Regions from separate parts of the Loigolactobacillus coryniformis subsp. coryniformis KCTC 3167 genome, predicted to be linked through region 3. Evidence: predicted binding sites of a transcription regulator. Region 3 holds the regulator's gene; each other region holds the start of a gene.

Region 1 (10,263 bases), 700 kb from region 3:
GGCCAACCAACCATTGATGAGCGTCATCTAAGGTGCGCCAGTCGTCTAAATCATTGGAAACGGGGATTCTGGTATCCAACCAAAATTGTTCAGTCAGTTTTTCCCATGTGGCTTTATCAATTGCGTCTGAAACGGCATTCCAGTTGACCGCCGCGTAGTTATTTGTTGTCATTTATTGTCTTCCTTTCGCCAATGCACTTTTCTATTGAATGTATCAATATCGGTAATGCTAGATTACGCAACTTTCACAGGCGTTTGAGCCGATCTCATCTTCGTCATCGGTGTATGTGCGGATATAGTAAATTGACTTGATACCCTTGTTATAAGCATAATTACGCAAAATATTGAGATCACGCGTAGTCATTTTATCAGTTTCACCATTTTTCCATTCGTACAAGCCAGTTGGAATCGTCGAGCGCATAAATAAGGTCATGCTCATTCCTTGGTCAACGTGTTGTTGGGCAGTGGCGTAAATGTCGATCACGTGGCGCATATCCATGTCATAGGCCGAGGTGTAATAAGGCATCGTATCATTGGACAAATAAGGTGCCGGATAATAAATGGTGCCGATCTTCTTTTCTTGACGGTCTTCGATCCGATTAACGATCGGCTGTAAACTAGCCGAAGTATCATTAATGTAAGAGATCGAACCATTTGGGGCAACGGCTAAACGATTTTGGTGGTAAAGACCGTCGCGCATAACGTCCGCTTTTAGCGCTTGCCAGTCGGCTTGCGTTGGGATGAAAATATCTTTGAATAGTGTCTTGACCTTAGCTGTTTCCGGTTGCCAAGTTTGGTTGACGTATTGATCAAAGTAACTGCCATCAGCGTATTGACTCTTTTCAAAGTTAACAAAAGTTTCCTTACGTTCGCGGGCAATCTCATTGGAAGCTTTCAGTGACCAGTAGTTAAGCAGCATAAAGTAAATATTAGTAAAATCTAAACTAGCTTGGTCGCCATACATCATATGTTCCTTTGCAAAATAGCTGTGTAAGCCCATTGCACCAAGGCCAATCGTATGTGCTTGGCGGTTACCGTTTTGTACTGAAGGGACCACGTCGATGTTTGAATTATCAGTTACAAAAGTTAAAGCACGAACCATCGTTTTAACAGAATGGCCAAAATCTGGTGAATGCATTAAGTTAGGGATGTTAGTTGAACCTAAGTTACAGCTAATATCTGTTCCTAGTTCATCATAGCCTTGTTCATTGTTGACGATCGATGGTCGCTGTACTTGTAAAACTTCAGAACACAGATTACTCATGATGATTTTGCCGTCAATTGGGTTGGCCCGATTGGCAATATCGACGTTGATAATATAAGGGTAGCCAGATTCTTGTTGTAACTTACTGATTTCGTTTTCTAAATCACGGGCCTTGATTTTCTTGTGATGAATTGCTGGGTTAGCGACCATATTATCGTATTCCGCAGTAATATCAACATAAGAGAATGGGGTGCCATAAACACGTTCAACATCGTAAGGACTAAATAAGTACATATCGGCATTTTGTCGGGCTAATTCGTAAAACTTATCAGGGACGATCACACCTAAGGACAACGTTTTTAAACGATATTTTTCGTCAGCATTTTCTTTCTTGGCCCCTAAAAAGGCAATGATATCGGGATGGAAGACGTTTAGATAAACGACCCCAGCACCTTGGCGCTGACCTAGTTGGTTGGAGTAACTGAAGGAGTCCTCCAATAATTTCATAACCGGTAGGACGCCAGACGCTGCACCTTCGACATGTTTGATTGGGTCACCAGCGCCACGTAAATTAGAGAGTGTGATGCCGACACCGCCACCGATACGTGATAATTGCAAAGCGGAATTGATCGTGCGGCCAATTGAGTTCATATCGTCAGTCGTTTGCAGCAAGAAGCAGGAAACTAGTTCGCCACGACGCGCCCGACCAGCGTTCAAAAAGCTAGGGGTTGCTGGCTGATATCGTTGGTGGATCATTTCACTCGCAATATCGCGGGCGATTTGCTCATCGCCATCGGCAAAATAGAGTGCATTGAATAGAACGCGATCAGCGAAATTTTCCAAATAGTAGGCATTATCGTCAGTTTTTAATGCGTATTGAGCATAAAATTTATAAGCAGCCATAAATGATTTAAACTGAAAATTAGCTGCGGCTAATTCATCGTGCAGTGCTTCCATAAAAGTTAGCGAATATTTACTAATAAAGTCGCTTTCCAAATAATTATGTTCTAGCAGGTAATCTAAGCGTGCTTTAAAACTGGGAAATGTTTTTGTGTTGGGTTTAACATTTTCCGCTAAGAAGGCTTGTAACGCTTCTTGATCCTTATTCAGAGGAATTTGACCATCAACGGGAATATTGATCTGATTGTTTAGCGCGTAATAAGACACATTTTGACTATCGATCGTTTTTAAAGACAAGATGATTCCTACTTTCTATAGGGGTGTTGGGGGAAACTATTTGACCAAAAATAAAAAGCACAAGATCAAAGACAACTCAACAGATTTAGCTGAGTGTGCTGGATCATGTGCTAGCAAGAACGGAGAGTGATGACCTAAACTGCTAATTGGCGCAGTTGATCAGGCCGGAAGCCAAAGAAACTAACATTAGGTGCTTCAACCACTGGCGTTGCTTGATAACCCTTTTCCTTTAGATAATCAACATATTCAGGTTCTTGATCAATATTGTGTTCGGTAAAGGGAATATTGTGTTCCTTCAGGAAACGTTCAGTCATGCGGCATTGAACACAGCCATTTTTGGTGTACACAGTTAGTTTATTCATTACGCTCAATCCTTATCTATATTAGTTAAATTATATTTTTGTTTGTGTTATCAGTATAAAGGCTCACTAACAAAAAATCAATAAAAAAACACCATATTTTGTGTTTGTAATATTATCTAAACACAAAATATGGTGTGTGATTGTTTGCCGCTATTTTTCTGTTAAAATAAGTTTAACATAGAATTTTATATACGGGAAAACTTTTGTTGTGCAGTTGGCGCTGTAAATTGATGAAAACAGATCGTAGCGCCACTATACAGGAAGGAAATTAATTTTGGCAAATTATTATTATTCAAAAAATCCAGACGTGGTTCATGATCAGCAAGAATGGAACTTTACCTTGCGGGGACAAGCAATGACTTTTGTAACTGATAACGGTGTTTTTTCTAAGCGAACCGTTGATTTTGGTACGCGAACATTACTGGATACGTTTAGCTTCGCTGATTTACCGGCGGGACCGTTGTTAGATGTCGGTGCTGGTTATGGGCCGATCGGTTTGACGTTAGCGAAAGAACAGCCACAACGACAGGTGGATCTGGTGGACGTCAATGAATTAGCATTGAGTTTAGCACGCGAAAATGCCACACGCAATCAAATCACTAACGTCAAAATTTTCTCATCAGATCAGTATGCAGCTGTTACTGGACAGTACGCGGCCATTTTAACTAATCCGCCAATTCGAGCCGGCAAATCAGTAGTACATGGTATTTTAAGTGGTGCGCATGCACATTTAGTCCCCAACGGTGTTCTAACCGTGGTGATCCAGAAAAAGCAGGGTGCGCCATCAGCACAGCAGAAAATGGAAGAAGTGTTTGGTAACGTTGCAGTGTTGGCTAAAAACAAAGGTTACTTTATTTTGCAAAGTCGACGGCTAGCTAATTAATACGGTTACATGTGATTTTGTGTTAGACTATAGCCATAGCAAGTATCTGATTATTACGAGGAGGCTCACCCATGAAAACAGGACAAAAACTTTTGCTTGGAATTGGTGTTACAGCTGCTGTAGCTGCGGCTGGCGCGTATTTAGCGGCGGATGCATTATTGGATAAATTGCAGAGTTATAAGAATCGTAATCGGGTCAAATCGTACGTCAAAGATAATTTAAATGGCAATCAGCATGTGTTAGATTTTGTTGATCGTTTAAATGATGATGATATTGATCATTTACTGCAAATGGCAGATAAGCTCGGCGATGTACGTGATCGGGTGAGTGATTACTCTGAACGGTTCCAAGATAAGGCCAGTGATTGGCGTGAACTTCTAAGTGATTATATGAAGAAAAAACAAAGTGATGAATAGGCGATCTGCCTATTTATTATTGAAATAACTGTAATATTTATTATGACAATATGAGGTGAGATTAAATGCAGCAAGTTAAATTTGATCAGGTACAGCTACCAGCATTGGGCATGGGTACTTGGCATATGGGGGATCAAGCGGCAAAAAGGGATGCTGAAATCAAGGCATTACGCTATGGTTTAGATCATGGCTTGCGTGTCATTGATACAGCGGAAATGTATGGTTCTGGCCGTTCGGAATCATTAGTTGGTACGGCTATTCAACCTTATTCACGGCAAGATTTTTTTATTATTTCCAAATTCTATCCTCAAAATGCCACTAAACAGCGAATGCAGCAAAGTCTAACGGCTAGTTTACAGCGTCTTGGGACTGATTATTTAGACTTATACTTACTTCATTGGCGCGGCCGTGTGCCGTTGGCAGAAACAGTTGCTGGTTTGGAAGATTTAAAGCGAGCGGGAAAAATTCGTCATTGGGGAGTTTCTAATTTTGATCAAGCTGATTTATTAGAGTTGCAGCAGATCAATGCCGGCCAAAACTTAGCGGCTAATGAAGATCTGTATAACTTAGGTGCGCGTGGGGTTGAATTTGATGTTTTACCCTGGCAACAACAACGACAAATTCCGTTCATCGCTTATTCACCGGTTGCACAAGGGGATAAGCGTTTCAATAATGATGCAGTTGTCCAAGCGGTTGCAGCGGCACATAATTTAAGTGCACAACAAGTTTTGCTGGCTTGGACTTTACGGCAACCTAATCTGTTGGCGATTCCGCAAACCAGTAATTGGCAGCATATGCAGGCTAATATTGCGGCTGCAGATATTATTTTGACAACGGCTGAATTAACCGCGCTTGATCGTGAGTTTCCGGCGCCAACACGCAAGCAGCCTTTAGAAATTATTTAGTTTTTCGTTGAGTGAATTATGCTAGACTAAATAGATAGTAGAGCGAGAGGTGAGCTGATGGTTCAATTCACAGCAGCAGAAAAAGAACAATATATGCGTGAAGCATTATTTGAGGCACAATCAGCGGCCCAAATTGGTGAGGTTCCGATCGGTGCAGTGGTTGTGCGTCAGGGTGAGATTATTGGTCGCGGACATAATATTCGTGAGCATACCCAAGACGCAACGACCCATGCTGAAATTCTGGCGATCCAAGAAGCTTGTTTAAATTTAAAAAGTTGGCGTTTAGAGGATGCAGCGCTTTTTGTTACATTGGAGCCATGTCCGATGTGCAGTGGCGCAATTATTAATTCGCGGATCGCAGCGGTTTACTATGGAGCTACTGATCCTAAGGCGGGGACGGCCGGTACTTTTATGAATTTATTGACGGATACGCGCTTTAATCATCAAGCAACTGTGGAATCAGGTGTATTAGCCGATCAGGCCCAAGCACAATTACGAAAATTTTTCCGTGGCATTCGTGCGCAGCGAAAAGCGGCCAAACAAGCAACTCGAGAAAAATTAGCAAAAGATGACGTAAAGGACTAGCTTTTTTGAGCCAGGTCTAATATAATAAGTATTGCCGCAAGGCCTTAAGGCAATGGTGTGCTTACGAATCGTGTCAGGTTCGGAAGAAAGCAGCACTAAGTAGGATACGTCATGTGCCTTTTGTTTATTTGAATTGAGACAGCTCTTAGTTGACCATAGACTAAGAGCTTTTATTTTGAGCTTTATGGTTATTGATCGTTAAATGGGTGCTGGATTTGGCGATTTGATCAATGAACCATTTTAATTGGGAAAACGTGCAAAAAAGGCAGATTATTGTGTATAGCTACGCTAGCCAAACGAGTCACTTCATGTCTCTTATTGCCTGGCTAGTACTTCATAATCTGAGCGCTTTTTTGACACTCTAGGGCCATGATTCTTGCGGTACGGTTTTTTGCCACAAGAATGGTTATCGTCCGTAACATCGAAGTTTATTAGCGTATTTGGCTAATAAACTACCTTAATTGTGAAGTAGAAAGGAAGCATGGGGTTGGCTTATCAAGCATTATACCGAGTTTGGCGGCCGCAACGGTTTGCTGACATTGTGGGACAAGAAACGATCACGCAGACATTGCGTAATGCATTAGAGGCGCATCAAACTAGCCATGCTTATCTTTTTACTGGTCCGCGAGGGACCGGTAAAACATCGGCGGCGAAAATTTTTGCCAAGGCAATCAATTGCCCGAATTTGAAAGATGGCGAACCCTGCAATGAATGTCCGACTTGCCAGGCGATCACCGCTGGTACCTTAAATGATGTGATCGAGATCGATGCGGCATCGAACAATGGGGTCGACGAAATTCGTGATATTCGTGATAAAGCAAAGTATGCGCCGACTAGTGCACCGTTCAAAGTGTATATTATTGACGAAGTGCACATGCTATCAACTGGCGCCTTCAATGCTTTACTGAAAACATTAGAGGAACCACCGAGTCATGTCGTTTTCATTTTGGCAACAACAGAACCGCATAAGGTCCCATTGACGATTATTTCGCGGACGCAGCGGTTTGATTTCCAACGGATCTCGGCACAGGCAATTTACAATCGTATGAGTTATATTTTGCAAGAAAAGGGGATCACCTTTGAAGAACCAGCGTTAAAAACAATTGCCAAAGCGGCAGAAGGCGGGATGCGGGACGCGTTAAGTGTGCTGGATCAGGTATTGTCATTTAGTGATAATCACGTGACCTTGGACAATGCGTTGCAAGTGACTGGTAGTGCGGCACAGCAGTTGCTGGCTGATTATATGCAGGCAGTTCAAAGTCACGATACGCCGCAAGCATTGGAATTGCTGCAACAAGTTTTGGCCGCTGGCAAAGATGCGGGACGCTTCATTGAAGATTTGATCGAATATAGTCGTGATCTATTGCTTTACCAGCAGGCGCCAGCAATGGTGGAGAAAATCGAATTAGGTAGTATCGATGATCAGTTTAAGCAGTTAAGTCAGGCTTTTGCTGCTGATGAATTATATCGGGTAATCGATGTGCTGAATGATAGTCAGCAGCAATTGCGCTTTACTAATCATCCCGATATTTATTTGGAAGTGGCGTCAGTCAAATTATGTCAGACGCCGACGATTCCGGTGGCTGCGGCTGCAACTCCAGAAACAACCGCCGAACTCAGTCAACTGCAGCAAGAGTTAAAAACTTTGCATCAGCAGTTGGCTACTTTACAAACTAATGGCGCTGCAACGTCACAACCGGCGGTACCAGTGCAGACACCACCACGGCGGGCTAGTAAGCAACATACCAATGTAGCAGCAATTTATCCAATTTTGGATCATGCCACTAAGGATAGCTTGCAACAATTGAAGTCAGTTTGGGCCGAGCTATTGCAAATGCTGACGGTACAACATCGGGCGTTAATGCACGCTTCGAAACCGGTGGCGGCAAGTCACGATGGTGTCGTTGTTTCCTTTGATAGTGACTTTTTACTTGATCGGGCTAATAGCAATCAGGCTATGGTTGATTCGTTGGAAAATGGATTGGATCGTTTGGTCGGTTATACGCCAAAGATCATTTTTGTGCCCCAGGATGAATGGCCGCAAGTACGTAAGTCCTATATTCAACAACATCAGCGCGCCAAACAACCGACAGAACAAACGGCTGAAACGAAAGTAGCACCGGTGGTTAGTCAAGCGGAAGCACTATTTGGTAGTGAAAATATTGAAATTAAGAATGATTAAAATTTTATCTCTTGAAAGGATGATCAACTATGATGCGTGGCGGAAATATGCAAGGTATGATGAAGCAAATGAAAAAATTACAAAAAGAAATGGCTCAGGCACAGGAAGAGTTAAATGCGCAAGAATTTAAAGGTGCTGCTAGCGATGACGCAGTTGTGGTGACTTTTAACGGCGAAAAGAAAATGCAAGATATCCAGATCAAAGCCGAAGCTATCGATCCGGAAGATCCTGACATGTTACAAGATTTGATTATTATGGCAGTTAACAATGCATTGACCAAGGTTGATCAAGAAACTGAACAAAAAATGGGTAAATACACCCGCGGTTTACCAGGAATGTAGCTTTTAGATATATTTTAAGGTACGGCTAGTTAAGTTTATGAAGATGTGTTTATTAGTATAAACGTGGTCGAAAAAGTACTGTCGCTCATTGGTGGCAACTCGCTATAGCAAGTATTAGATTTAGCACTTGTTCGTTAAATAGAGCTTACTTCTCGTTGACTACTCCACAGCAGAGGTAGCTATACCGCATAATTTGAGTGCTTTTTCAATCCACTCTAGGAAGGAACGTTGCAATGCAATATCCTGAACCAATTGCAAAATTGATCGAAAGTTATATGAAATTGCCTGGAATTGGCAGTAAAACGGCTACTCGGTTAGCTTTTTATACGATCGACATGCAACAAGATGATGTCACTGACTTTGCCAAAGCATTGATCGCTGCACAACGAGATTTGCATTACTGCAGTATTTGCGGCAATATTACAGAAGAGGATCCTTGTTTGATCTGCACCGATAAAAGTCGTGATCAGAGTACTGTTTTAGTTGTCGAAGGGCCTAAAGATATTATGACGATGGAACGGATGCATGAATATCATGGCTTATATCATGTGTTGCACGGTGTTTTATCACCAATCGAAGGTAAAGGACCTGAAGATATCAATATTGCTAGTTTGCTGAAGCGGCTGCAAAATGATACGATCAAAGAAGTGATCGTTGCTACTAACGCAACGCCTGAAGGAGAAGCCACGGCAACTTATTTATCACGACTGATCAAACCAGCTGGGATTAAAGTGACTCGTTTAGCTCATGGCTTGTCAGTGGGTAGTGACATTGAGTATGCGGATGAAATGACCTTACTGAAAGCAGTTGAAGGTCGGCAGGAAATGTAAACAACATTATTGCACAGTCTGTTTTTAATGGGTAATAATGGATAAGTAATTTTGTGGAAACGTACTACAAAAGGTAGATTATTCAACATAACTACGCTTATTAGTAAGCTAGGTTATGTTCCATAATCTGAGTACCTTTTTTAGCACTCTCTGGAAAGAGGTATTTAGATGTTTAAGCGTAAGCAGGATCAACGTTCTAAGCTGCAGAAAAGTTATGATGAAAAATTGCTCAGCGCGATTTATGAAGCGATGAGTGATTGGAATCGGGCTAAAGAAACAGTCATTTCAATTGACGATGCGGACGAAGAATTGATTTCACAAACGCAATTAGCACGGGCTAAATACTTATTTCTGTACCATGAAGCTCGTATTCGCGGTACGAAAGGTGATCGTTTGATGCCTGGAGCGGCGCGTAGTGAGCATGATTTCTTAGAATAAACGGTGATTAGAAAGTCGTGGCGAAATTTATTTTTCGTTGCGACTTTTTTTGCGATATTTTCGGTCGAAAGACGTTAATTAAGGGAAATTCCGATTAGACAGCAACGAAGACTTACAGTAGAATAAAAGTAGTTCAATCAGACGATAGTAAACGTTGATCTATTCAGAAAAGTGCTAGTTCCGGATAACGGATAAAGCATTAAAGTAGCGCAAAAATAACGTTAAGCGACAATAAGTATATATAGAAATAGAGGAATTAATGTGGCGGGTTTATTGATTACATTTGAAGGTCCTGATGGCGCTGGCAAAACCAGTGCTTTGACTGAGTTGGTGCCGCGTTTGCAGCAAATTGTGCGACGACCGATTGTGGTGACACGTGAGCCAGGGGGCAATCCGATTTCAGAGGCGATTCGCCAGATTATTCTTGATCCTAAAAATACGGCGATGGACAAGCGGACTGAAGCGTTACTATACGCAGCAGCGCGACGCCAGCATATTGTTGAAAAAATTCGTCCAGCCTTGGCAGCCGATAAAATGGTTCTTTGCGATCGTTTTGTGGACAGCTCATTAGCTTATCAAGGCGCTGGCCGTGATATTGGCGTGACGGCGGTGGGTAAGATGAATGAGTTTGCCACTGAACAGTTGGCACCAGATCTAACCTTATATTTGGATGTTCCTTCAGAATTAGGGTTACAGCGGATCGCGGCACATCGACAATCGCAAAATGATCGTTTGGATCAAGAAGCTTTATCGTTTCATCAAAAGGTCCGTGGCGAGTATTTAGCATTAGCCAAACAATATCCGCAGCGCATCAAGACAATCGATGCAACGCAGTCATTAGAGCAAGTTATTGTTGCGTGCCAGACCGTAATCACAACAACCTATCAGGACTGGTTTAATTAGTTGTACTGCGGTTAGCA
Region 2 (10,263 bases), 710 kb from region 3:
TACATGAAACAAAGCGACAGTAGTAAAGTGACTGATATGGGCTTATATCAATTGATCAAAGCAGGTCGTTTGCCAGAAGATCCTGATAATAAGACGATCGAATGGGCACGTGCGCTGATCAGTTTGTATCATGATCAAATGAGTTACGCTGCCCAAGTGGTTGAAGAGTCAGCTGTCTTCTTTACTGAACCACCTAAGTTAGATGAAGCGGCGCTGGCTGAATTAGCGGTTGATACAGCACCACTAGTTTTGAATAAGTTTGCTGAATTGATCAAGCAAGTTAAGATTTTTGATGCAGTCGAGATCAATAATGCGATTCAACAAGTTCGTGCCATCGTTGGGGTTAAGGGTCGTAAATTATACATGCCAATTCGGATCGGCACAACGCGGGCAACGCATGGTCCAGCAATTGCTGAATCAATTGAGTTACTTGGCCGTGAGAAGACGATGCATCATTTGGAAGTCACTTTAGCCGAATTAAATCATTAATACGAAGATAGGAATAAGTAGATCGATCAGTTGAAACAGGGAGCGCTTGGTGAGTGAAAAAGCGTCAGTAGATCAATTGAAATGCCTCCTTGAGTGCGCATACGAAATCAAGTAGTGTGCGCCGGATATCATTCACGTTAATGAATGAAAAGGAAGTTCTCTAGCTTCGAATAAAAGTGGAACCACGTGTAAAACGTCTTTTGATCATTCTCTGATCAAGGGGCGTTTTTCGTTTGATTCGGACCGGTTTTAAGTTAGAATAAAGTAAGATTAAAAATTACGGAGGTGCGCGTAATGATTCAAGTCTATAATACGTTGACACGTAAAAAAGAAGTTTTTAAACCGTTGGTGGCAGGCAAGGTAAATATGTACGTCTGTGGACCAACTGTCTATAATTATATTCATATTGGTAATGCGCGTTCTGCTATTGCTTTTGATACGATCCGGCGGTATTTTGAGTTTCGTGGGTTCAAAGTGACTTACGTCTCTAATTTCACTGATGTAGATGATAAAATGATCAAGCAAGCGCAACGTGACGGGATAACGGTGCCAGAATTAGCGGATAAGTTTATTGCTGCGTTTGAACAAGATACGACAGCGTTAAATATTGAACCGGCTACGGCTCATCCACGGGCAACTGAAAATATTCCCGATATTATTGACTTTATCCAAGTGTTGTTGGATAAAGGGTATGCCTATACAGCTGCAGGGGACGTTTATTATCGTGCGCGTAAGTTTACTCACTACGGCGAATTGTCGGATCAGAATATTGATCAGTTAGAGCAAGGTGCTAGTGAACATACTGCTGATGAAGAGACCCAGCGTAAAGAAGATCCAATCGACTTTGCATTGTGGAAAGCAGCTAAGCCAGGTGAAATTGCCTGGACTGCACCTTGGGGTGAAGGTCGTCCTGGTTGGCACATTGAATGCTCAGTAATGGCAACTAAGTATTTAGGTGATACATTTGATATCCATGGCGGTGGCCAAGACTTAGAATTTCCCCATCATGAAAATGAAATTGCCCAGAGTGAAGCTAAAACTGGTCAAAAGTTTGCTAACTACTGGCTACACAATGGTTTTGTGACGATCGGTGATGATGATGAAAAAATGAGTAAGTCGCTAGGCAACTTTGTGACCGTCCACGATTTGATTCAGCAAGTTGATCCACAAACTTTACGCTTTTTCATGGCAACGACGCAGTACCGACGGCCGATTCGTTATAGCGAATCAACCTTAAGTGAAGCGGCGAATAATTTACAGAAATTGCGAATTGCTTATGATAATCTCAGTTACCGGCAAAAAGACGTCTCCGCCGGGATCGATACTGAAGTAGAACAGCAGTTAACTAAGTTGACGAAAGCTTTTACTACAGCAATGGACGATGATTTTAACGTCCAAAACGGGATGACGGAAATCTATGAATTAGCGAAGCTGATGAATATTTATAGTGAACAAAAAATTGTCCGCGAAGCAACGCTTAATCATTTAATGGACAGTTTTACCACGTGGTTACAAATCTTCGGGGTTGATTTTAAGCCAGCTGGTTTGTTAGACGACGAGATCGAACAATTAATACAAGAGCGTATTGACGCGCGCACAAATAAAGATTATCAACGTAGCGATGAAATTCGTGACTTATTAAAAGCGCAAGGTATTGTGTTGGAAGATACCGCGCAAGGAACACGTTGGCGGAGGGAATAATGACAGAAGTAGTAGATTATCGGCAATTGAATGGTATTGCGTTGGCTTATATGGGTGACGCAAGTTATGAGGTTTATATTAGGCGGCATTTGCTGAGTAAAGGAATCACCAAACCAACGCGCCTGCAGCATCAAGCAACTCATTTTGTTTCAGCCAAAGCCCAAGCTGGCCTGATCGAAGCGATGCTAGCACAAAATATTCTTAATGAAGCGGAACTTAGTTTTTATAAACGGGGGCGTAACGCCAATAGTCACACCCATGCGAAAAATACGTCGGTGACGACGTACCGAATCTCAACTGGCTTTGAGGCGTTGATGGGTTATTTAGCGCTTAGTGATCAGCAGGAACGGTTGGATGAATTGGCAGCTTGGTGTATTGCCCAAGTAGAGGAAGGTAAAATTAATGAACAAATCAAATGAACCGCAGACTGACGCTACCGACTTTGTGATCGGCCGCCACGCTGCGCACGAAACGCTGCAGACTGAAGGAGCTAAGCGGGTTAACAAAGTTTTCATTCAAGAAGGCTTAAAATCGGATTCACTGCATGCGTTGCAACAATTAGCTAAGGCTAAACGAATCCCGGTCCAGTCAGCGCCCAAAAATAAGTTGGATACGCTAAGTGATCATGGCAATCATCAAGGCGTTGTTTTAGCAATCACACCCTATGCGTATGCTGAGCTAGACGATTTATTTGCTCGTGCTGAAGCAAAGCAACAGCCGCCATTTTTCTTGATGTTAGATGGTATTGAGGATCCACATAACTTAGGATCGATCATGCGGACCGCGGATGCTGTTGGGGTACATGGAATCATCATTCCTAAACATCGGGCGGTTGGTTTAACCAGTACCGTGGCTAAAACTTCTACTGGTGCGATCGAGCACATCCCCGTTGTGCGGGCAACTAATTTAGTTGCGGTTGCAAAGGAATTAAAGCAACGCGGTGTCTGGTTATTTGGTACTGACATGGCTGGGACTGATTATCGCAAATGGAATGCTAAGGGCGCGATCACATTAGTTATTGGTAACGAAGGCAAGGGGATTGCACCTTTATTGAAACGGGAAATGGATGAAGTGGTGACGATCCCAATGATCGGCCATGTTCAAAGTTTGAATGCGAGTGTGGCGGCTGGCTTATTGCTTTATCAGGCCTACGCGGTAAAGCAAGGAAGTGGTGAATTACCATGATGCACGAAGTCCTGATTATTGATGGCTACAATGTGATCGGTAATTGGCCTGAACTAGATAAACTAAAGCAGGATGATAAGTTAGCTGACGCTCGTGATGATTTGCTGGCGCAGTTGGCGGAATTTCGTAAATATGAAGACGCAGAAATTATTTTAGTTTTTGATGCTATGTACGTGCCAGGAATTACGCAACGGTATGATCAATATAATTTGCAAGTTGTTTGGACTCAGGAAGATCAAACGGCGGACAGTTACATTGAAAAACTAGCCGGTGACTTACAAAATCGATTAACACAAGTCACGGTCGTCACTAGTGATCAAGCCGAGCAGTGGACGATTTTTTCTCGTGGCGCGGTTCGAATCTCATCACGGGAATTTAAAATGGTTATTCAGCGGGCTAAGGCAGAAATTGCCCGCGATGTTCGGCATTATCGTGATACGGATTTACGCCGGCGTTCACCGTGGGATTCTAATCAATTATTATCGTTAGCAAAATTACGCGATGATTTAACTAAAAATGATTAGCGATAACTAAGGGCTGAATAAACGTTAGTTCGCTTGTAAAACGCTTTTATTGTTGTTATGCTAAATCTAAACATGGCAGCCAGTGAAAAAAATGGATAAAAATGAACTTTCAAGATTGATTTCAGCAGCAGCGGCCGGAGATTCTAACGCATTTGAGCATTTATTCTATCTCTATCGACCTATGTTAAAGAAGATCCAGCAACAATATTATCTTTATGAACTAGATGATGATGATTGGGATCAGGAAGCGCGGATCGTTTGTTTTCAAGCTGCGCAACATTATCGGCGTGATACGCGGTTAACTTTTGGCCGTTATTATCAGCGTTGTCTGCTGTGTCGGGTTTACACTTTAATTCGCCATCAAAATGCTAAGAAACGCCAAATTGATCGACATACCGTATCATTGGAAGTTGACGATATCAAGCAACGACTGGAAGCTGAAGGAACGTTGCAGACCGTTAATTGGTCAATGATCCGTGCTAGTGCACCTGATTTTATCAGTCAATTATCAGAGTTAGAGCGTTTTGTTTTTTATCGCCAATTAACAGCCGGTTTTGAATGGACATCTAATTCTGATGATAATGAGATCACGGAAGTGCAAGTACGCAACGCGCTTGAGCGCTGTCGTCGTAAGTTGAAGCGTTACCTAGCAGACCATGTTTTAATGTAGTACTTACAGGGATGAAGCAGAAATTCTGTTTCATCCCTGTCGCCATTTAGAAGTGAAAAAATACGCAACTTTAACTTTTATAAGTTAAGGCTGCGTATTTTTGTTTACTCTGCTTTGATTGATTCGATATCATTAGTGTTGACACCGAATAATAGTGTGGTGTCGTGGAATAAAATGTAGCGCCGTGGTTCCTTAACATCGAGAAACTTATCTAATGGGTAAGCGTTAGAACCAGTTTTGGACATGACCACAACTTGGGTCGCATCGGCGAAACTGTGTTGTTTGCCGTCCTTAGTTACGATGGTAATCACATTTTTCACCTCATTTTTGGTGATATACACTACTTAACTATAACACTTTTAGCCCAATAAAGCTTGTGTAAGTTTAGCCGGGTGTGTCATAAAGTGAGTGCAATTTAGCAGTTAATCAGTTGACAAGTATCGATTACAAACGTAAACTTAAGCTGAAATTAAAATTATCAGCGAAAGGTGAGGCAATAATGGAAGTTAGTACAGCGTTAAATATTTCAGCGGCTGAGTGGCAAGTAATGCGTGTTGCCTGGACCTTAGGCCAAGTCAGTAGTCAGACGGTCAGCGATGTTTTAGCAACAAAAATGGATTGGAAAGCGGCGACAATCAAAACTTTGGTTGGGCGGTTAGTCAAAAAAGGGGCGCTAACTGCTGAGCGTGATGGCAAACGGTACTTATATCGCCCGTTAATTTCAGAGCAACAGGCCATGGATACAGCGAGTGAAGTTTTTATTGGGCAATTATGTCAGCATAAAGTTGGTAAAACCTTGTTGAAGATGGTTGAAGATACGACGTTGAGCCAAGCTGATATTGCGGCGTTGATCACAACGTTACAGGAAAAGCAAAAAACAGCGCCTAAAGAAGTGGCTTGTAATTGTTTACCAGACAATTGTCAGTGTACGGATGGCAGTTGTAATTGCTAACGAATTAACCTATTAAGTGAGGTAGAGCCATGTTTCAACTTGGCAATTTTTGCTGTAGTTGAATGGACATCGTCACGAACATCAAAAGTTTATTAGTGGTTTTTACTAATAAATTAACCAATTAAGTGAGATAGAGCCATATTTCAACTTGGCAATCTTTTGCCGTAGTTGAATGGACATCGACATGAACATCAAAAGTTTATTAGTGGTTTTTACTAATAAACTAACCTATTAAGTGAGATAGAGGAGATGACATCATGGCAGCAAAAGATAACATGAAGATGGCTCATGATATGGAATCAATGGACCACGATATGAGTGGTGACACGATGATGCACGGTGGTCATATGATGCATATGGGTAACCTGAAGCAAAAATTTTGGGTAGCATTGATCTTGACGATCCCAGTTATTCTACTTACGCCAATGATGGGATTGCACTTACCTTTTCAGTTTACTTTCCCCGGTTCTGATTGGTTAGTGTTGATTGTGGCTACTTTCCTATTTATTTATGGGGGTAAACCATTTTTACAGGGTGCACAAATGGAGCTGACTGAGCGTAAACCAGCGATGATGATGTTGATTGCGCTAGGTATCTCAGTTGCTTATATTTATAGCGTTTGGGCGTTTATTGCTAATCACTTCTTATCGACGGTGCCTCACCAGATGGATTTTTTCTGGGAACTAGCCACTTTGATCACGATCATGTTGCTGGGCCACTGGTTAGAAATGAATGCAATCAGTAGTGCTGGTAGTGCAGTTGAAAAAATGGCGGCTTTATTACCTGGTCAAGCGCATGTCTTGCAAGCTGATGGTTCCCTCCAGGATATCGAGCTTGCCGAATTGCAGGCTCAACAGCAAGTCGTTGTCAAAGCAGGTGAAAAAATTCCGGCTGACGGTCGCGTCGTTGCTGGTCAATCGGCCGTCAATGAAGCATTAGTTACCGGTGAGGCAAAGCTTATTGAAAAAACGCCTGGTGCACAAGTGATCGGTGGCGCGGTCAACGGTACGGGGACGTTAACTATCGAAGTTACTGGGACTGGTGAAACTGGCTATTTGAGTCAAGTGATGAAGCTAGTGCAGCAGGCCCAGCAACATAAATCACAAGCTGAAAATTTGGCCGATAAAGTAGCCGGCTGGTTATTTTATGCCGCAACGATTATTGGATTAGTCACGTTTATCGTTTGGCTGTCGTTAAGTGGACTGAATGTGGCTTTGGAGCGTACAGTCACGGTATTAGTCATTGCTTGTCCGCATGCGCTTGGATTAGCGATTCCGTTAGTGGTTGCGCGCAGTACGGCTTTAGGTGCGACACATGGCTTATTGTTACGTAATCGTAATGCCCTAGAAGCGGCTAAACAAATTGATACGGTTTTAATGGATAAAACTGGGACTTTAACGGAAGGGAATTTTAAAGTTAAATCAGTCGTCGCGTTTGGCCAAGAATCACAGGACGACGTTCTAAGGCTGATGGCCGCACTAGAAGCAAATGCGAGCCATCCATTAGCGGTGGGAATTTTAGCAGCGGTCAAAGCTCAAAAATTGGTTCTTCCAACGGCTACAGATGTGAAACAATTATCTGGCGTTGGTCTGCAAGGCCGTATTGATCAAGTTGATTATGCCATTGTGACTGCTGCTTATTTACAGCAAAAACAGCTTGATTTTGAACAGACCGTTTATGATAATTTGGCAGCACAAGGTAATTCAATCAGCTTCTTATTGCGCGGAGAGCAGGTTTTAGGTTTGGTCGCTCAAGGAGATCAGATCAAACCAAATGCAGCCGATTTTATTCAGCATTTGAAAGCCCGGGGGATCCGGCCAGTTATGTTGACCGGCGACAATCAGGCCGCCGCAGCGTTAGTGGCACAACAATTAGGTATTGATGATTTCCATGCACAGTTATTACCGGAGGATAAAACCAAAATGGTGGCGCAATATCAGGCGCAGGGTCAACGCGTTTTGATGGTCGGTGATGGTGTCAATGATGCGCCTAGTTTGGCTGCTGCCGAGATTGGTGTTGCTATCGGCGCCGGAACAGATGTCGCCATTGATTCTGCCGACGTTGTTCTAGTTCGCAGTGATCCAGCTGATATTATAAACTTTTTGAATTTGGCCCAGCGAACGATGCGTAAAATGGTTCAAAACTTGTGGTGGGGTGCGGGCTACAATATTGTAGCTTTACCATTAGCCGCAGGAATCTTAGCGCCGATCGGTGTGTTGCTCAGCCCAGCAGTTGGTGCCGTGTTGATGTCGTTATCAACGATCGTTGTTGCGATTAACGCTTTAACGTTGAAATTAAAATAAAAGTTCAAATGGCAGGTCAGAGTGTTTTTTCACTGGTGGCCTGTTTTTTTTGCGATAAACTTGAATTTATTTTTAATGCGTTTACTACCACATACTATATGTAGCTGTCAAATAGAATATTATTTTAATTTAATCCCTATATATTGATTTACGGTCTGGGACCAAGTAGTATGGAATATATGGTTAAAATGTTCACATTGTGAAAGGGCGTTGAAAATATGCTAGAAACCAGAACTAACCAACCAACTAAACCGCAAACTTTAAAAGTAACTGAAGTCATTAAACGTGACGGCCGCCGAGTTCCATTTACGGCGGCTAAAATTTATCAAGCCTTAGTTAAGGCTGAACAACATATTCATGGTGAACTCGATCCCTTGACCAATCATAAAATTGAAACGGTAACTAATAAAGTGGTTGCTGAAGTACAAGAACGTTTCACTGATGCGGTTAAGATTTATGAGATTCAGAACATTGTTGAACACATTTTATTAGGTGAGCACCAATATGATTTGGCACAGGAATACATCAATTATCGGACACACCGTGATTTTGCGCGCAATCAAGCAACGGACATCAACTTTACGATCCAGAAATTGATGCAAAAAGATGCCACAGTCGTTCATGAAAATGCCAATAAGGATAGTAAAGTCTTCAACACACAGCGTGATTTAACGGCCGGTACCGTCGCTAAGGCAATGGGTTTAAAATTATTACCACCACATGTGGCTAATGCCCATCTAAAAGGCGATATTCATTGGCACGATTTAGATTACCAACCCTACAGTCCAATGACTAACTGCTGCTTGATCGATTTTAAAGAGATGTTGACTAACGGTTTTAAAATCGGCAATGCTGAAGTTGAAAGTCCACATTCGATCCAAACAGCAACGGCACAAATGGCACAGATCATTGCCAATGTAGCTTCATCGCAGTATGGTGGTTGTTCAGCTGATCGGGTAGATGAGTTATTAGCGCCTTTTGCTCAGCTTAATTACGATAAGCACCTTAGCGATGCGGCAGATTGGATCGATGGTACAGAAAAGCAACACGCTTTTGCTAAAATGAAAACTAAGAAAGACATCTATGATGCGATGCAAGCGCTAGAATACGAAATCAATACGTTGTATTCATCGCAAGGGCAAACGCCGTTTACAACGCTTGGCTTTGGCTTGGGGACTAGTTGGATCGAACGCGAAATTCAGCGTTCAATTCTACAAATTCGGATTCAGGGCTTAGGCAAGGAGCAACGGACCGCAATTTTCCCTAAATTAGTTTTTAGTATTAAGCGGGGCTTGAATCTTAATCCTGATGAACCAAATTATGACATTAAACAGTTAGCAATAGAATGTGCTTCAAAACGAATGTATCCCGACGTTTTGATGTACGATAAATTAGTAGAGCTGACCGGCTCGTTTAAGGCGCCAATGGGGTGTCGCAGTTTCCTGCAAGGTTGGCAGGATGAGCATGGTCAGGAAGTTAATTCTGGACGAATGAATCTTGGTGTGGTGACCTTGAATTTACCACGGATCGCTTTAGAAGCCGCTGGTGATCAGGACAAGTTCTGGACTATTTTGAAAGAAAGACTACAGATCTGTAAGGATGCTTTAGTGTTTAAGGTTGAACGGGCCAAGCAAGCTGAACCAGAAAATGCTCCGATTTTATACGAACATGGTGCATTTGGGAAGCGATTGAAGCCAGAAGATTCTGTTGATGAATTATTCAAAAATAATCGGGCAACGGTTTCATTAGGCTATATCGGTTTATATGAGGTTGGCGCAGTTTTCTATGGTCATGCTTGGGAGAAAAATCCAGCTGCTAAAGACTTTACCTTGGCAATCGTCAAGGAATTAGCCGCTAATTGTGAAGCCTGGGAAAAAGAATATGGCTATCATTTCAGTGTTTATGGAACACCAGCAGAAAGTCTAACTAATACGTTCTGTCAGGCTGATCTAAAGAAGTTTGGCAAGGTCAAGGATGTTACGGATAAAGATTACTATACAAACAGTTTTCATTATGATGTGCGCAAAGCCCCAACACCATTTGAAAAGCTAGATTTTGAAAAGGATTATCCTAAATATAGTGCTGGTGGCTTTATTCACTATTGCGAGTATCCTAACTTAAAGCAAAACCCGAAAGCGTTGGAAGCAGTTTGGGACTATGCGTACGATCGAGTTGCTTATTTAGGTACGAATACACCAATTGATCAATGCTTCGAATGTGGTTTCAAAGGTGATTTTAAACCAACTGAGCGTGGTTTTGAATGCCCGCAATGTGGGAATCATAATCCGCAAACCTGTGACGTGGTCAAGCGGACTTGTGGTTATTTAGGCAACCCATTGCAACGGCCAATGGTACATGGCCGCCACAAAGAAATTTCGGCGCGGGTCAAACATTTGGTTTTAGGCAATGATCAAACCACTCAGGCACGGCAATAGTTAT
Region 3 (10,263 bases):
CAGGAACTGACGGCAGAAGCGGTGCCAGCAGTTCTGGCTAGTTTCACCGGCCCAGTAACTTTTTATTTAGAAATGCTGGATACGAATTACCATACGGCACCATTTGCTGGCTTTGTGATCGGTCAAAAGGGTCAGTGGTATGTGAGCCGCGAGGTTGAATTATTGAAGTTACCAGCTTTTACTAAGTTTTTTGCCGACCCCCAGCGAGCTAAGTTGGTTTTCGATGCCAAGCGCACCTATGTTGGGCTGAACCGGCTAGGCATCACTTTGGCGGGGATCAGCTTTGATCTATTACTGGTTTCTTATTTGCTCAACCCCAACGATAGCGGCAACGACTTAGGTAAGATCGCCCAGTTACACCAATATCGCGATGTAGCCACCGATGAAGAAGTCTATGGTAAAGGCGTTAAACGCGCAATTCCTGATGATTCGGCAGTCTTTTTCCAGCATTTAGCCCAAAAGGCACAAGCAATTGAACAATTACAGGCTAAGCTAGACCAACAATTAGTTGAAAATGAACAAGATGGTTTATTCAAGGAAATGGAACTACCCTTGGCCATTGTTTTAGCACAAATGGAGATCGCCGGTATTCGGGTTGATCCTGACCGCTTAAATCAGCTACGTAAAAACTTTGCCCAACGCATCGATGAGCTAACTAAAAAAATCTACGCCGAAGCGGAAGAAGAATTTAACATTAATTCGTCCAAACAACTAGGCGAAATTTTATTTGAAAAAATGAATCTGCCGGTGATCAAGAAAACGAAAACCGGGTATTCAACGGCAGTTGGCGTGTTGGAACAATTAAAAGCGATCGCACCGATCGCCAGTGATGTGCTTGATTATCGTGGCTTGACCAAGCTGCAATCAACCTACATTGATGGCTTATTGAAGGTGATCCATCCAGATGATGGTAAGATCCACACCACTTATTTACAGACCTTGACGGCTACAGGTCGTTTATCGTCAATTGATCCGAATTTACAAAATATCCCAGTTCGTGATGAAGATGGCCGCCAAATTCGTCAAGCCTTTGTGCCGCGGAAAGCCGGTTGGCAAATCTTTGCCGCTGATTATTCACAAATCGAATTGCGGGTTTTAGCCCACATTTCCCATGATCAGAATTTACAGGCGGCCTTTAGCGAAGGGGCGGATATTCATGCTAGCACGGCAATGCGGATCTTTGGCCTAGAAAGTGCGGCGGAAGTAACGCCTAATATGCGCCGGCAAGCTAAAGCGGTCAATTTTGGGATCGTCTATGGCATCAGTGATTACGGCTTGTCGCAAAACTTAGGTATCACCCGTAAGCAAGCTAAAACGTATATTGATAGTTATTTCCGCGAATATCCCAACGTTAAGCAATACATGGAAGATATTGTGGCGGCGGCCAAAAAATATGGTTACGTCGAAACGTTATTCCATCGGCGCCGTTATTTACCGGATATCCACTCGAAGAATTTCAATTTACGGTCATTTGCTGAACGGACAGCGATGAATACGCCGATTCAAGGTAGCGCGGCTGATATCATCAAAGTGGCGATGTTAAATATGCAAAAGGCGTTAAAGGAACAGCAGTTACAAGCAACCATGTTATTGCAGGTCCATGATGAATTAATTTTTGAGGCACCAGAAGCGGAGATCGCCACTTTAGAAAAATTGGTGCCACAAGTAATGGATGCCGCAGTTAAGTTGGAAGTGCCAATGAAGGTCGGCTACGGCAGCGGCCCAACTTGGTACGATGTTAAAAAAGGTTAGGTGAACACATGCCAGAATTACCAGAAGTTGAAACCGTCCGCCAAGGATTGCGCGGCTTGATTTTAAATAAAACAATCGCTAACGTGGAAGTCCGCTGGGGTAAGATCATCAATGGTGATAGTGCCCAGTTTGCCAATGATTTAGTTGGATTAACTTTTCAGGAGATCGACCGTCGCGGCAAATATTTATTATTTCGGCTCAGTGACGAGTTGACGATCGTTTCGCATTTGCGGATGGAGGGCAAGTACCGCGTCACGCCGCAAGCGCAAGAAGTGACCAAGCATACTCACGTTATTTTCAATTTTACTGATGGCACTGCGTTGCGCTATTTGGATACGCGTAAGTTTGGCCGAATGACCTTGATCAAAACGGGCACTGAAGATCAGGTTGGCGGCTTGAAAACGTTGGGGCCTGAGCCGACCGCAACTGATTTCACTGTGGCTGATTTTACGCAACGGTTACGCAAGCATAAAAAGGCGATCAAACCAACCTTGCTAGATCAAAAGGTGGTCGCTGGTTTAGGCAATATTTACGCGGATGAGGTGTTATGGTTAAGCCAGATTCACCCATTACAGCCAGCTAACACATTGACTAGCGCACAGATCCAGGCATTACACGACAATATTATTGCCGAATTGGCTAAAGCAATCAAAGCCAAAGGCACGACGATCCGCAGTTATACCGATGCCTATGGCGCTACCGGCGGTTTTCAATTGTCATTGCATGCGTACGGTCGCGAAGGTGAGCCCTGTGAACGTTGTGGTGTGACCATCGAAAAAATCAAAGTTGCCCAACGCGGGACCCATTTTTGCCCGCACTGTCAGGTATTGCCGGAAAGCCAGGTCAGTGCCTCATGAGTCTAGTTTTAGGTTTAACTGGGGGAATCGCTAGTGGTAAATCGACGGTTAGTCATTGGCTAGCTGAATATGGTTATCCGATCGTTGATGCAGATGTGATCGCCCGGCAAGTCGTTGCCCCAGGGACGATCGGGTTACGCCAATTGGCCACCCTATTTTCACCGGCAATTTTAACGGCTGACGGTGCACTTGATCGGCAAAAGTTAGGTCGAATCGTGTTCGCCGATCGCCGCCAGCTGGCACAATTAACGGCGATCACGGGACCCTTGATCCGCCAAGAGATCAACCGCCAATTAGTGGCGCTGAAGCACGCTAAAAAAGAATTGATCGTTTTAGATGTTCCATTATTATTCGAAGGCCACTATCAGCAAAACGCTGATTTGACTATGGTGGTCTACGTTGATGGTTCCACGCAGTTACAACGTCTGATGATTCGCAATCATTTAGATGAAGTTGCGGCTAAACAGCGCATCGCCAGTCAATGGCCGTTGATTGCTAAGCGGCAAATGGCTGACATCGTGATCGATAATAACGATTCACTTGCGGCAACTAAGCAACAAGTGGTAAAATTTTTAACACAATATGGTTTACAGAAATAAGGTGGGGCGTTGGCCTGACCTTATTTCTTTATGAAGTTGATTGATAAGATCACGTTTTAATCAATTGAATGGTATAATTTCTGTAAGTAGTCCAGTTTGGTATATTCTTGCACTGAGATACTACGTGATTTTTTGATGGGTACAAAAAACTAGGTTTCGTCCGCGCGTACCGGAATGGAATCTAGCTAGCCTAGTTTCGCTTAAATTTAAATCTGAACGCTATACAATGTTTAATTTGATAAATAAAACTTGGAACTTACTTGCCGAGGTCGATTGGATCAAACTATAATTCGGCAAGTTCTCTGGAACGTCTAAATTTATTAGCAGTTTGTGCTAATAAACAATTTTAATTGTGAAATGGAGTGTCTAACATGCAATGTCCGCGTTGCCATCATAATGGTTCCCGCGTCGTCGATTCGCGCCCAACTGATGAGGGTCGCGTTATTCGGCGGCGGCGTGAATGCGAAAATTGTAATTTTCGCTTTACGACCTTTGAACGCGTTGAACAAACACCGCTATTAGTCATTAAGAAAAATGGCACCCGTGAAGAATTTAACCGCGAGAAAATTTTACGTGGTTTGATTCGCTCGGCGGAAAAGCGGCCCGTGACGATGGAGCAAATGACTCAAATCGTTGATGAGGTCGAAAATAAAATTCGGGCATTAGGTGAAAATGAAGTGGCTTCACAGGTCATCGGTGAATACGTCATGACGTTATTAGCGGATGTCGATGAAATCACCTATATTCGTTTTGCCAGTGTTTACCGGCAATTCAAAGACGTCAATGTGTTTTTGAAAGAATTAAATGATATGGTTGACCGGGATAAACGTGCCGGTAAGTCTGATCACGAGCAGCCATCATAGTGACGAGCAGCTTGAATGATTTTGACTATCCGGTTAATTTTGCAATTTTGGCTAAAAAAGTACATTTAGAAGGAGGTATTGATGATGCAAGACGCATTTTTTAAATTAGATCCCCGTGATGGGTTTGTGGTCACCGATGCCAATTATCTTTCTGATTTTGATCGGCAAGTGCTAACGTACTTATATCAGCCATTAATGGGGACCGGCGCTTATAGTTTGTATTTGTTACTGTGGACGCAGCAGTCAGTGGCGCAAAAAGCACAGCCGCACAGTACGTTATTAGCGTTATTGAATGTTGATTTGCCGACTTTATATGAAAGTCGAATTCGTTTGGAAGCTTTAGGCCTGATCAAAACTTATCAGCAGGTTAATGCGGCTGGCCGAACTTTTACCTATGAATTATATGCACCGCAGGCACCTAATGCGTTTTTCAATGATGATCTATTAAGTTTATTGTTGTACGATGCGGTGGGTGAGGATCGTTTCACCCAATTAAAAACACAGTTCCGATTGCATCCAGTTCACCCTAGTGCAGATTTAGAAGAGGTCAGCCTGAACTTCCTCGATGTTTTCCATGTGAATTCACAGTTGTTGAATCACTTACCGGCAACGATTGCGGAGGCTAAATCCGAATTTAAAACGCAGCCACAAACAACGCAACCGCAGTTGGATCAACGGGCAACCGCGGATTTCGATTGGCCATTTTTCAAGCAACAACTGCATGCTAGCTTTGTTTCGGAGCGTGAATTGGATCAGTATCATGATCAGTTATTGACGTTACACGCATTATATGGCCTAAATGAGCTGGAACTGGCGCAATACGTGAATGAAAGCATTAATATTACGACGAATAAATTGGATTTTCCGGCGTTGAAACGTTTGGTAGCGCGGCAGCCAGCGAAAGTAGCACCAACAACAGCGTCGACGGCCGTTCCAACGCCAGCACCGCCGACGGCTACTAAAGATGCAGCGCTGTCGAAAAATGATCAGCAGTTGATCGCTGTCAGTAAGCAATTAGCACCGGTGACTTTTTTAACGCAGTTGAAGCAGCAACAAGGTGGCTACGTGACTGATAGCGAACAGCGGGTGCTGGAGCGGCTGATGAGTCGTCATGTTTTCGCTGACGCCAGTATCATCAATATTTTAAGCCACTATGTGATCAGTGTACGCAAAATGCCGACTTTGACCCAAGCGTATGTCGATGGGGTGGCCAATGGTTGGTTGCAGCATAACGTGACGACACCAGAAGCGGCAATGCAGGAAGTTAAGTCATTTTACCGGCAAAAGCAGACGCCTAAGCGCAATACGCGCAGTAAACAGCCAATTCGCAAAGAAACATTGCCAGATTGGGCTAAAGACGGTTATAAAGCGCCGAAACAGCAAGTCACTGCGGAACAACGAGCGGCGGTACAGAAGCGCTTAGCGGCATTGCAGGACAATAAGGATGGTGAGTAACGATGGAAGATATGGGTAAAAACCTGCGGATCCTGATGGATAAACGCAACTTAAATCAACACTACGATGAACTAATGGCCAAAGTCATGCGCGATCCAGCGGTTCAACAGTTTATTGCCGCCAATCGTGCGGCCATTGACCAACCGATGCTGGATCGTAGTGCCGCTAAACTATACGAGTTTGTGACCGAAAATCATAAATTTCAGGCCAAACAAACTTCATTGGCACCGGGTTACCAACCACGGCTGATCCTGAATCATCATTTTATTGATGTGACCTACGAACCGACTGCTGAATTAGTTGCGGCAGAAGAAGCGAAGGCATTACAATCACGGGTGCGTTCGATCAATATGCCGAAAAATATTCGCGAGGCGCGTTTGGGTCAATTTTATCAAGATGATGATCGTTTCGCTGCGTTAGATGCGGTGACCCTTTTTCTGGATGATTACACTAAAGCACCAAAAAAATTCCATCAAGGGTTATATCTGTATGGTAATTTTGGTGTCGGCAAGACTTATTTGTTAGGTGCATTGGCGCATGAATTAGCGGTGCGCGGTTTTCAAACCACGTTAGTGCATTTTCCAACTTTTGCCGTGGAAATGAAAAATGCCATCGGCCAAAATGATTTGACGCCGAAATTGGAGGCCATTAAGCGCTCACGAATTCTAATGATCGATGATATTGGCGCTGATTCAATGTCTAGTTGGATCCGGGATGACGTTTTAGGCGTGATCTTGCAATACCGGATGCAGGAAGAATTAGCGACGTTCTTCTCGTCGAATTTTTCTATGCAGCAACTGGAGCGAGAGCATTTAAGCGTGACCCAACGTGGCGAGCAGGAACCATTAAAAGCCAAACGAATTATGGAACGTGTGCGTTTTCTCAGTCGTGAAGTCGAATTACTCGGAAAAAATCGGCGGCGACAACCGTAAAAATTAAGTATCCGACTTGAATTTTACTTAGAGATATGGTTCAATTGGGTTATCGAAGCGGAAAGATACCGTCGACTAAGTTAGCTTTTCAGAGAGGCAAGGGTGCTGTGACTTGCTAGGCCAATAGTTGATGACCACTTTCCAAGAACTCTATGCAAAGTAGGGTCGGTCCGTTACCGTTAATAACGCTAATGAGGAAGTGTGCATGCACTTTAAATCTGGGTGGAACCGCGAAATTATCGTCCCTGAGGTCTATTTGATCTCAGGGACTTTTTATTTGCGGTTAATATTTTAAGGAGGCCAAATTCATGGCAGAACTCAAGTTAACGTTCCCCGATGGCGCAGTCAAAGACTTCGCTGCAGGAACAACCGTTGCTGATGTGGCAAAATCAATCAGCACGAGTTTAGGTAAGAAGGCAATTGCAGGTAAGTTAGATGGGCAATTAGTTGATTTAACTGCACCATTGACTAAAGACGGTAAAATCGAAATCGTGACTGCTAAAGATGAAGCTGGATTACAAGTTTTGTGGAACACCGCAAGCTTGGCTTTAGGTGCCGCATTGCACGATTTATTCCCAGCAATGACTTTTGGCGAACATGCTTTGACGGAACACGGTTTCTATTACGACACTGATAACGATGCTAAGCCAGTTTCAGTTGATGACTTAGTTGCGATCAATGATCATATGGCTAAAATCGTCGCTGACGGTGATGTGATCGAACGCGAAGTTGTTTCTAAAGCGGATGCTTTGGCTAAATTTGCTGCTGATCCTTACAAGACTAGCTTGTTAAATGACTTAGATGCTGATGAAGTCGTGCTTTATCATTTAGGCGACTTCACTGATTTTGGTGAACAAGGCGTGTTGCCAAATACGAAATTATTGAAAGTTTCCAAGTTATTGTCCGTTGCCGGCGCATACTGGCAAGGTAAATCCAGTAACAAGATGTTGCAACGGGTTTACGGGACAGCTTTCTTCAGTCAAAAGGAAATGGATGCTGACGATGCACGGCGGCAAGAAGCCCATGATCGTGATCATCGGGTGATCGGTAACCAGTTGGATCTATTCTTCGTTGATCCTAAAGTTGGCGCTGGCTTACCTTACTGGATGCCAAAAGGGGCAACGATTCGGCGGACGATCGAACGTTATATTATCGATAAAGAAGTAGCAAATGGTTACAAACACGTTTATACACCAGTTCTGATGAACTTAGATGCTTATAAGACATCTGGTCATTGGGATCATTATCGTGAAGACATGTTCCCACCAATGGACATGGGTGATGGCGAACAATTGGAATTACGGCCAATGAATTGCCCAAGCCATATTCAGATTTACAATCATCATATCCGCAGCTACCGTGAATTACCATTGCGGATCGCTGAATTAGGGATGATGCATCGTTATGAAAAATCTGGTGCACTTTCTGGGTTACAACGTGTTCGGGAAATGACTTTAAACGATGGTCATACCTTTGTTACGTTAGACCAAATTGAAGATGAATTTAAACGCATCTTGAAGTTGATGATCGAAGTTTACGCTGATTTTGACATTAACGACTATTCCTTCCGCTTAAGCTATCGTGATCCACAAAATACTGAAAAGTACTTTGACGATAACGAAATGTGGAATCGTGCGCAAACGATGTTGAAGGCGGCTATGGATGACATGGGCCTTGACTACACTGAAGCAGAAGGCGAAGCTGCTTTCTATGGTCCTAAGTTGGACGTCCAAACGAAGACTGCTTTAGGTAACGAAGAAACACTATCAACGATTCAATTAGACTTCATGTTACCAGAACGCTTTGACTTGAAGTACGTTGGTAGCGACGGTGAAGAACATCGGCCAGTTATGATCCATCGTGGTTTGGTTTCAACAATGGAACGCTTCACTGCTTACTTGACTGAAATTTACAAAGGTGCTTTCCCAACTTGGTTAGCCCCAGTCCAAGCAGTGATCATTCCAGTTAAGAACGAATTGCATTTGGACTATGCTGAACAGATCAAGTCACGGATGGCTGCTCGTGGTTTGCGGGTTGAGATCGATGATCGTAACGAAAAGATGGGCTACAAGATCCGTGAAGCCCAAACGCAAAAAATTCCGTACACCTTGGTAATTGGTGATGAAGAAAAGAGTCACGCCAGCATTTCTGTCCGCCATTACGGTGAGGACAAAGGAATCGCCCAAGATGCCAATATTTATATTGACGCCATGGTTGCCGAAGTTGGTAACTACAGTCGCACCGGTAAATTAAAGGGTACCGAAGCAAATGTAGCCCAAAAGCTTGACAAGAATCAGAAATAACCGTATACTTTAGCGTATTGAGAATTAAAGCAGAAGCAGCCCGCTTCTCGCCTAAGCTGACTAAATGTCTCTGGGCAGATAATGAACGGATCAAACCAGGTTACTGGTTTGTGGCGGGGTCTGCGGAAGCGGGCTCCGTTTTTTTCTGCAAATTTCTCGAAATTTTTGGAGGTGAATAGCCATAGCAAAAGACATGATGGTCAATGATGGGATTCGCGCACGTGAGGTTCGCTTGATCGCTGAAAATGGTGACCAATTAGGCGTTCAGAGTAAAACTGAAGCATTGCGGATTGCTGACCAAGCTAATTTGGATGTTGTTCTCGTTGCCCCAAACGCTAAGCCACCGGTAGCGCGGATCATGGATTACGGTAAGTATCGCTTTGAATTGCAAAAGAAACAACGTGATGCCCGTAAGAAACAAAAAATCGTTAGCATCAAAGAAGTCCGTTTGAGTCCTACGATCGACGAAAATGACTTTAATACCAAGCTTAAGAATGCACGTAAGTTTTTAGCTAAGGGTGACAAAGTTAAAGCATCAATTCGTTTCCGTGGCCGGGCAATTACCCATAAGGAAATTGGCCGTGAAGTACTCAAGCACTTGGCCGATGAGACTAAGGACATTGCAACGGTTATCGCGCAACCCAAGATGGACGGGCGTAGCATGTCGATGATGTTACAACCAATCGCCGAGAAGCAGTAGTATTTTATACTACAAGGTGCGATCAGTAATGAACGCACAACCATTAATATTGTTTGGAAAGACTGTGACGGCAGTTTTTCGCCACAGTCTTCTGTAGGGAGGAAGATTAATTATGCCAAAGCAAAAAACACATCGTGCATCAGCAAAACGTTTCAAGAAAACCGGTAACGGCGGATTGTTACGTCATCACGCTTACACGAGCCACCGTTTCCATGGTAAAACTAAGAAACAACGTCGTTTCTTGGCTAAGCCAGGCATGGTTTCCGCTAGCGATATGAAGCGGATCAAACAAATGCTATCCCAAATGAAGTAAGGTAGCATCGATCGATTAAATTTTTAGGTAACTTCGTGCTCCTAAGTTTTCACAATAGTGAAACGCCGAAGTATTTGAGGAGGAATTTCAATGCCACGTGTTAAAGGTGGAACAGTGACGCGCAAACGTCGTAAAAAGGTTTTAAAATTAGCTAAAGGTTATCGCGGTTCAAAACATCGTTTGTTCAAAACAGCAAACACTCAAGTAATGGTTTCATACCGTTATGCTTTCCGTGATCGTCGTCAGGTTAAACGTGATTTCCGTAAATTATGGATCGCTCGTATTAACGCAGCAGCACGTTTGAATGACATTAGCTACAGCAAATTGATGCACGGTTTGAAAGTTGCTGGCATCGACATTAACCGCAAGATGTTAGCAGAACTTGCCGTTAGTGACGCTAAAGCATTTTCTGACTTAGCAGAACAAGCAAAATCAGCTATTGCCAAATAATAATTTGGTTTAAAAAAAGTTGTGCTCAGCGCGAGCACA

What was found. The regulator NrdR, encoded in region 3, represses ribonucleotide reductase genes. The targets are predictions, from matches to a motif close to ACACNATATATNGTGT.
Region 1: nrdH (glutaredoxin-like protein NrdH) is a predicted target of NrdR. The motif match lies at 2,852-2,867, and genes of this name have one in related genera.
Region 2: nrdD (anaerobic ribonucleoside-triphosphate reductase) is a predicted target of NrdR. The motif match lies at 7,916-7,931, and genes of this name have one in related genera.

What each region holds. Positions count from the first base shown of each region.
Region 1 covers NZ_CP017713.1:1,091,454-1,101,716, forward strand. Annotated here, with positions in the region: gene nrdF (class 1b ribonucleoside-diphosphate reductase subunit beta) at 1-172, opposite strand, end outside; gene nrdE (class 1b ribonucleoside-diphosphate reductase subunit alpha) at 230-2,401, opposite strand; gene nrdH (glutaredoxin-like protein NrdH) at 2,536-2,763, opposite strand; gene LC20001_RS05435 (class I SAM-dependent methyltransferase) at 3,038-3,646, shown strand; gene LC20001_RS05440 (hypothetical protein) at 3,718-4,062, shown strand; gene LC20001_RS05445 (aldo/keto reductase) at 4,128-4,967, shown strand; gene tadA (tRNA adenosine(34) deaminase TadA) at 5,025-5,552, shown strand; RNA gene ffs (signal recognition particle sRNA small type) at 5,594-5,680, shown strand; gene dnaX (DNA polymerase III subunit gamma/tau) at 6,034-7,734, shown strand; gene LC20001_RS05465 (YbaB/EbfC family nucleoid-associated protein) at 7,764-8,075, shown strand; gene recR (recombination mediator RecR) at 8,309-8,905, shown strand; gene LC20001_RS05475 (YaaL family protein) at 9,074-9,343, shown strand; gene tmk (dTMP kinase) at 9,605-10,246, shown strand.
Region 2 covers NZ_CP017713.1:1,074,390-1,084,652, forward strand. Annotated here, with positions in the region: gene gltX (glutamate--tRNA ligase) at 1-489, shown strand, start outside; T-box leader at 485-693, shown strand; gene cysS (cysteine--tRNA ligase) at 784-2,190, shown strand; gene LC20001_RS05345 (Mini-ribonuclease 3) at 2,190-2,609, shown strand; gene rlmB (23S rRNA (guanosine(2251)-2'-O)-methyltransferase RlmB) at 2,593-3,375, shown strand; gene LC20001_RS05355 (NYN domain-containing protein) at 3,372-3,899, shown strand; gene LC20001_RS05360 (DNA-directed RNA polymerase sigma-70 factor) at 3,991-4,569, shown strand; gene LC20001_RS05365 (hypothetical protein) at 4,674-4,880, opposite strand; gene LC20001_RS05370 (CopY/TcrY family copper transport repressor) at 5,069-5,521, shown strand; gene LC20001_RS05375 (heavy metal translocating P-type ATPase) at 5,779-7,824, shown strand; gene nrdD (anaerobic ribonucleoside-triphosphate reductase) at 8,043-10,259, shown strand.
Region 3 covers NZ_CP017713.1:1,786,760-1,797,022, reverse strand. Annotated here, with positions in the region: gene polA (DNA polymerase I) at 1-1,752, shown strand, start outside; gene mutM (DNA-formamidopyrimidine glycosylase) at 1,761-2,609, shown strand; gene coaE (dephospho-CoA kinase) at 2,606-3,208, shown strand; gene nrdR (transcriptional regulator NrdR) at 3,580-4,071, shown strand; gene LC20001_RS08800 (replication initiation and membrane attachment family protein) at 4,156-5,526, shown strand; gene dnaI (primosomal protein DnaI) at 5,529-6,458, shown strand; gene thrS (threonine--tRNA ligase) at 6,767-8,761, shown strand; gene infC (translation initiation factor IF-3) at 8,958-9,461, shown strand; gene rpmI (50S ribosomal protein L35) at 9,574-9,774, shown strand; gene rplT (50S ribosomal protein L20) at 9,865-10,224, shown strand.